DNA from 3 places in the Shinella sp. G-2 genome. Region 1 is predicted to be linked to each of the others. Evidence: riboswitches for the same ligand, from Rfam matches in the RefSeq annotation. Region 1 holds a riboswitch; each other region holds the start of a gene.
What was found. Region 1 has a riboswitch for thiamine pyrophosphate ahead of thiB (thiamine ABC transporter substrate binding subunit). Riboswitches for the same ligand answer to the same signal wherever they lie in the genome.

Region 1 (2,195 bases):
CATCCGCTCAACCTGACCCTCGGCGAGGCCAAGGCGCTGGAATCGCTCGGCGGCGTGATCTACGAGCAGTCGCCCGTCATCCGCGTCGAGCACGAGGCCGACAAGCCCGTCATCCACACCGCCAAAGGCAGCGTGACGGCGAACACCGCCGTGCTCTGCGGCAACGCTTATCTCGGCCATGTCGTGCCAAAGCTCGTCTCGCGCGTCATGCCGGTTTCGACCCAGATGGTCGCGACCGAGCCGCTCGGCGATCGCGCCGATGCGCTGATCCCGAGCGACATGTGCGTGGAGGACGTGCGCTACATCCTCGACTATTTCCGCCTGTCGGCCGACAAGCGCATGATCTTCGGCGGTGGTACCGTCTACGGTGGCACGGACCCCGCGGATGTACGCGCCAAGATCCGGCCAAATCTCGAAAAGGTCTTCCCGTCGCTGAAGGGCGTGAAGATCGACTATGCCTGGAGCGGCAACTTCGCCCTTTCCTTCTCGCGCGTGCCGCAGATGGGCAAGATCGGCAAGAACACCTATTTCGCCCACGGCTATAGCGGCCATGGCGTCACCGGTTCGCATCTCTTCGGCAAGATCCTCAGCGAAGCGATCCATGGCGACCTGTCGCGCTTCAGCCAGTTCGAGAAGCTCCCCTGGATTCCCTTCCCGGGAGGCCGCATGTTCCGCGCCCAGTATTCCACCATCGGTTCCTGGTGGTACCAGTTCAAGGACGCCTTCGGTCTCTGAGAGGGCCTGTACGCAACATGGAAAAAGCCCGGGTGCCGAGCATCCGGGCTTTTTGCCGTTCAGATGGCCTTACGCTTAATGGCAGACCTTGATGCGCTTGACGACGACATTCCCGTAGTAGTCGTAGGACTTGATCTTCTTGATGAAGCAGGTCGGCTGGTAGTCGTAGCTGTAGTAGCCAGCCTGCGAGGGAGCGGCGAAGGAAAGGGCGGCGACGACGGCGATGGTGGCGGAAACGATGATCTTGCGCATGGGTCTCTCCTGATCTCTTGAAGGATGAGCCTCTCTCATCCGGTGATCAGAAGGTCTCACATTGCCCCTTCCGCCGCTGTTCCAAAGGGAACAGGCCTCTTGCGCGCCGCGCAAAGCGGGATTATGCCTTGCCTTGCTCTAACGGGGTGCTCGCGGGTTTCGACCTGCCGGGCTGAGAGGCGCAACGCCAACCCGAAGAACCTGATCCGGTTAGCACCGGCGGAGGGATTAGACGGCTCATTCCAGCGCCCTATTCCCGTTTGTGACCAGACAAGGAGGCGCTGATGCGCACGGCATTTCTTTCTTCCATCGCGGCGCTTGCCGTATCCCTCGCCTTTCCCGCCTTCGCGCAGGAAAAGACGCTGACCGTCTATACCTATGAAAGCTTCGTCTCCGAATGGGGTCCGGGGCCGAAGGTCAAGGAAAGCTTCGAGAAGACCTGCGGCTGCAAGGTCGAGTGGGTCGGCGTCGCCGACGGCGTGGAGCTCCTGACCCGCCTCAAGCTCGAAGGCGAGGGCACCAAGGCCGACGTCGTGCTCGGCCTCGACACCAATCTCATCGCCGAAGCCAAGGCGACAGGCCTTTTCGAAGCCCATGGCCTCAAGCCGGAAGGCCTGACGGTGCCGGGCGGTTTTTCCGACGATACGTTCCTGCCCTATGACTACGGTCACTTCGCCATCGTCTATGACAGCGAAACGCTGAAGACGCCGCCGGCAAGCCTGAAGGAACTGGTCGAGGGCGATGCTTCCCAGAAGATCGTCATCGAGGATCCGCGCACTTCCACGCCCGGCCTCGGCCTGCTGCTCTGGGTGAAGTCGGTCTATGGCGACAAGTCCGGGGAAGCCTGGGCCAAGCTCAAGGACCGTGTGTTGACCGTCACGCCCGGCTGGTCGGAAGCCTATGGCCTGTTCACCAAGGGCGAAGCGCCGATGGTGCTGTCCTACACGACCTCGCCGGCCTATCACGTCATCGCGGAAAAGACCGAACGCTACAAGGCGGCCGCGTTCTCCGAGGGGCACTATGTCCAGATCGAGGTCGCCGGTCTCACGCGCACTTCCCATGACAAGGACCTTGCCCGCCAGTTCCTGACTTTCATGACGGGGCCGGATTTCCAGTCGATCATCCCGGAAACCAACTGGATGATGCCGGCCGCCAAGACCCGCGACCCGCTGCCGGCCGCCTTCGATGCGCTGGTGAAGCCTGAAAAG
Region 2 (2,195 bases), on a different contig from region 1:
ATTCGATGGAACCCGTACAACAGCGATTTGGCTATGGCGCGCAGGCGCAGTCGGCCGCCCTCTTCGACGAGGGCCTGCGCCAGCACATGCTGCGCATCTACAACTATATGGGCCTCGGCCTCGTCATCACCGGCATCGTCGCCTTCGTCGTCGGCTCGACGCCGGCGCTCTACGTGCCGATCTTCTCCTCGCCGCTGAAGTGGGTGGTGATGCTGGCGCCGCTCGCCTTCGTCTTCTTCTTCTCGTTCAAGATCCAGACGATGTCGGCCAGCGCCGCGCAGATGACCTTCTGGGCCTTCTGCGCCGTCATGGGCCTGTCGCTCGCCTCGGTGTTCCTGGTCTTCACCGGCACGAGCATCGCCCGCACCTTCTTCATCGCCGCCACCATGTTCGGCGCGACGAGCCTCTACGGCTATGTGACGAAGCGTGACCTCGCCAAGTTCGGCTCGTTCCTGATGATGGGCCTGATCGGCGTGATCATCGCCTCGATCGTCAACATCTTCCTGGGCTCCAGCGCCCTGCAGTTCGCGATCTCCGTCATCGGCATCGTCGTCTTCGTCGGCCTTACCGCCTGGGACACGCAGAACATCAAGGAACAGTATGCCGACAACCTCGGCCACGAGTCGCAGCAGAAGATGGCCGTGTTCGGTGCGCTTTCGCTGTATCTGAACTTCGTCAACATCTTCCAGCTTCTCCTGAATTTCACAGGCGAGCGCGAATAGTTCTCCCAACGATTTCAACGGGAACGGCGGGGCAACGCCCCGCCGTTTTCGTTTGCGTCTTCCTTTCCTCCAGCCCGCGTCCTTCCCGCGCTTTGCTCCCGGGAATCTGACCGGCATCCTCCGAGGGCAAGACACACGTGTCAGGCGCGAGAAGAGCGGAACGGACGGCGTTGCGGCGCAATAAAAGGTAAGTTTATGCTTACTTTAAATCTCCCCGTTGACAAATCGCCCGGCAGCGTTTTTGCTTGAGACATTCACCAGGGGGGTCCCGACAAGGGGCTGAGATACTGCTGGCATTCGCAGCGCAGTGACCCGTTGAACCTGATCCAGTTCATACTGGCGTAGGGACGGTGCAAGCGCTGTGGCAGCAATCCGCAACCCGGATTCCGCATCGGCGTCCTTCCATCATTCCGGCTCTAGGACTGGGTCTCCAAACCGCAACTTGGAGCCTCACCGATGAATATTGCCGCCCAGAAAATCACCCCCACCGTCACCACCGGCGCCCTCCCCGCCTCGCGGAAGATCCACATTCCCGGCGAGCAGCATCCGGATATCCGCGTTCCCATGCGCGAGATCGCCCTGCACCCAACCTCCGGCGAACCGCCTGTCACGGTCTACGATGCCTCCGGCCCCTATACCGACCCGGCCCATGTCGTTTCCATCGACGGCGGTCTGCCGCGTCTTCGCGAAAGCTGGGTCGCCGCCCGCGGCGACACGGAAGCCTATGAGGGGCGCCATATCCGTCCGGAGGACAACGGCTTTGCCACCGGTGAGCGGCTGACGCCCGAATTTCCCATCCGCAATCAGCCGCGCCGCGCCACGGGCGGAAGGGCCGTGACCCAGCTCGCCTATGCCCGCGCCGGCATCGTCACACCGGAGATGGAGTTCATCGCCATCCGCGAGAACCTCGGCCGCCAGGCCGCAAAGGAGGCTCTTGTCCGCGACGGCGAAAGCTTCGGCGCACATGTGCCGGACTTCGTCACGCCGGAATTCGTCCGACAGGAGATCGCGAGCGGCCGGGCGATCATTCCGGCCAACATCAACCACCCGGAGGCCGAACCGATGATCATCGGCCGGAACTTCCTGGTGAAGATCAACGCCAATATCGGCAATTCCGCCGTCACCTCCTCCATGGCGGAAGAGGTGGAGAAGATGGTCTGGGCGATCCGCTGGGGCGCCGATACGGTGATGGATCTCTCCACCGGCCGCAACATCCACAACATCCGCGAATGGATCATCCGCAACTCGCCGGTGCCGATCGGCACCGTGCCGCTCTACCAGGCGCTGGAGAAGGTGAACGGCATCGCCGAGGACCTGACCTGGGAGGTTTTCCGCGACACGCTGATCGAGCAGGCCGAACAGGGCGTCGACTATTTCACCATCCATGCCGGCGTGCGGCTGCACTACATCCCCCTCACCGTGAACCGCGTCACCGGCATCGTCTCGCGCGGCGGTTCCATCATGGCCAAGTGG
Region 3 (2,195 bases), on a different contig from region 1:
CGCACTCGGGCTGATGGGCCTGCGGCTGGCGCTTGCCGATCGCTGACGGTCACGTCCACAGCGCGTGGAAATGGTGGAGCGGCCCGTGGCCGCTGCCGACGGACAGCGCATCGGAGGCCCGCACCGCGCCGGCGACGAAGCGCTTCGCCGCCGCCGCCGCGTCGGCAAGCGGCCGCCCCTTGCCGAGCTCCGCGGCAAGGGCGCTCGACAGCGAGCAGCCGGTGCCATGGGTGTTGCGCGTCAGGACGCGCACGCCCTCGAACCACGAAAGTCCCTCCGGCGTCGCCAGCACGTCCGGGCTTTCGGCGCCCGGCAGATGCCCACCCTTCAGCAGCACCGCCATCGGGCCGAGCGCGAGAAGGCGCCGCGCCTGATCCGCCATGGCCGCGCGGTCGACCGCCTCCGCCTCGCCCAGCAGCACTGCGGCTTCCGGCAGGTTCGGCGTCAGCACCGTCGCAAGCGGCAGCAACCGGCCGACAAGCGCTGCGACCGCCTCCCGCGCCAGAAGCGAGGCGCCGCCCTTGGCCACCATGACGGGATCCAGCACGACGGGCACGCCGCGATGGGGCGACAGGGCATCGGCCACGGCGACGGCGATCTCCGCCGAGGCGATCATGCCGATCTTCACCGCATCGACACGCACGTCGCGAAAGACATCGGCGATCTGCGCGGCAACGAAGGCGGGCGGCACGAGGTGCACGCCGGAAACGCCCTGCGTGTTCTGCGCCGTCAACGCCGTCAGCACGGCCATGCCATAGGTGCCGCAGGCGGCGAAGGTCTTGAGATCGGCCTGGATGCCCGCGCCGCCGGACGGGTCCGAGCCCGCGATCGAAAGACTGTTTGCAATGGCCATCGCGCCTCCTTCGGGCGGAGGCGGCCTTCGGGCAGCGGCGATGCGGCACCCGTGGACTCCCTCCGCCGGCATGATCCGGTTCAGGTTCAAAGGGTGCTTCTCAGCCCGCCTTCCGGCGGACGCCCCTGTCTCGGGATGGTTTTGGCAGATGCGGGGCAGGCTGTCACGTCGAAAGTGGCGGGGGCCAATTCCCGCAAGCGCGCCGGCTCATTCTGCCCGTCGATGCCGGCAAACCGCCGACGCGGCGGCTGCGAGAGAATGGCAGCGCGCCACGCCGTGGCAATCTGGAAACGCGGCACGGTCCCATCCCCCACCTGTGGGGAGAAGGGGGCCGAAGGGCAGAAGGGGGGCAAATGCCCCCGCCGTCACGCCTTGGTGACGTGATATTCCTTGATGGCGACCATCTTGATTGCCGGATAGCGTTCCGCCTCGTAGCGCAGCGAGAAGGCGTCCTGCGCGAGGAAGACCGGGTCGCCATCGAGGTCGCGGGCGATATCGCCGCGGCGCTGGGTGACGAACTTGTCGAGTTCGCCCGCATTGTCGGAGGAAATCCAGCGGCAGACGGAGAAGCGCGACATTTCGAAGGACACGGGCAGGCCGTATTCCGCCGAAAGCCGTTCCTTCAGAACGTCGAGCTGCAGCGCGCCGACGACGCCGACGATGGCGGGCGAACCGTCTTCCGGCGAGAAGAGCTGCACGACGCCCTCTTCCGCCATCTGCTGGAGCGCTTCCTTCAGCTTCTTGGCCTTCATGGCGTCCTCGAGTCGCACGCGGCGCAGGATTTCCGGCGCGAAATTCGGCACGCCTTCGAAGACCAGCGCCTCGCCTTCCGTCAGCGTATCGCCGATGCGCAGCGTGCCATGGTTGGGAATGCCCACCACGTCACCGGCATAGGCCGTATCGGCGAGCTGGCGCTGCGAGGCGAAGAAGAACTGCGGCGCCGAAAGGCCGATGGTCTTGCCGGTGCGAGCAAGGCGCACCTTCATGCCGCGCTCCAGCATGCCGGAGCAGACACGGGCGAAGGCGATGCGGTCGCGGTGGTTCGGGTCCATGTTGGCCTGGATCTTGAAGACGAAGGCCGTCATCCTGTCTTCCGCCGCATGGACCTTGCGGATATCCGCCACCTGGTCGCGCGGCGGCGGCGCGAAGGCGCCGAGCGCGTTGATGAGATCGCGCACACCGAAATTCCTGAGGGCCGAGCCGAAGAAGACCGGCGTCATATGCCCCTCGAGGAAGGCCTCGCGGTCGAATGGCCGGCAGGCCTCGCGCGCCAGTTCCATCTCCTCGATGAAGGCCGCGCGCTCGTTTTCCGGCAGGTGCTTGGCCACTTCCGCGGCGTCGT

Region 2: linked by a shared signal. The riboswitch ahead of thiC (phosphomethylpyrimidine synthase ThiC) and the one ahead of thiB (thiamine ABC transporter substrate binding subunit) in region 1 are both predicted to bind thiamine pyrophosphate.
Region 3: linked by a shared signal. The riboswitch ahead of thiD (bifunctional hydroxymethylpyrimidine kinase/phosphomethylpyrimidine kinase) and the one ahead of thiB (thiamine ABC transporter substrate binding subunit) in region 1 are both predicted to bind thiamine pyrophosphate.

The regions. Positions count from the first base shown of each region.
Region 1 covers NZ_JBBEYH010000008.1:99,672-101,866, reverse strand. Annotated here, with positions in the region: gene V8U06_RS15290 (NAD(P)/FAD-dependent oxidoreductase) at 1-735, shown strand, start outside; gene V8U06_RS15285 (hypothetical protein) at 811-987, opposite strand; TPP riboswitch at 1,120-1,232, shown strand; gene thiB (thiamine ABC transporter substrate binding subunit) at 1,272-2,195, shown strand, end outside.
Region 2 covers NZ_JBBEYH010000012.1:46,431-48,625, forward strand. Annotated here, with positions in the region: gene V8U06_RS18070 (Bax inhibitor-1/YccA family protein) at 6-722, shown strand; TPP riboswitch at 972-1,088, shown strand; gene thiC (phosphomethylpyrimidine synthase ThiC) at 1,179-2,195, shown strand, end outside.
Region 3 covers NZ_JBBEYH010000017.1:36,434-38,628, reverse strand. Annotated here, with positions in the region: gene V8U06_RS20785 (LysE family translocator) at 1-46, shown strand, start outside; gene thiD (bifunctional hydroxymethylpyrimidine kinase/phosphomethylpyrimidine kinase) at 50-853, opposite strand; TPP riboswitch at 894-990, opposite strand; gene V8U06_RS20775 (peptide chain release factor 3) at 1,219-2,195, opposite strand, start outside.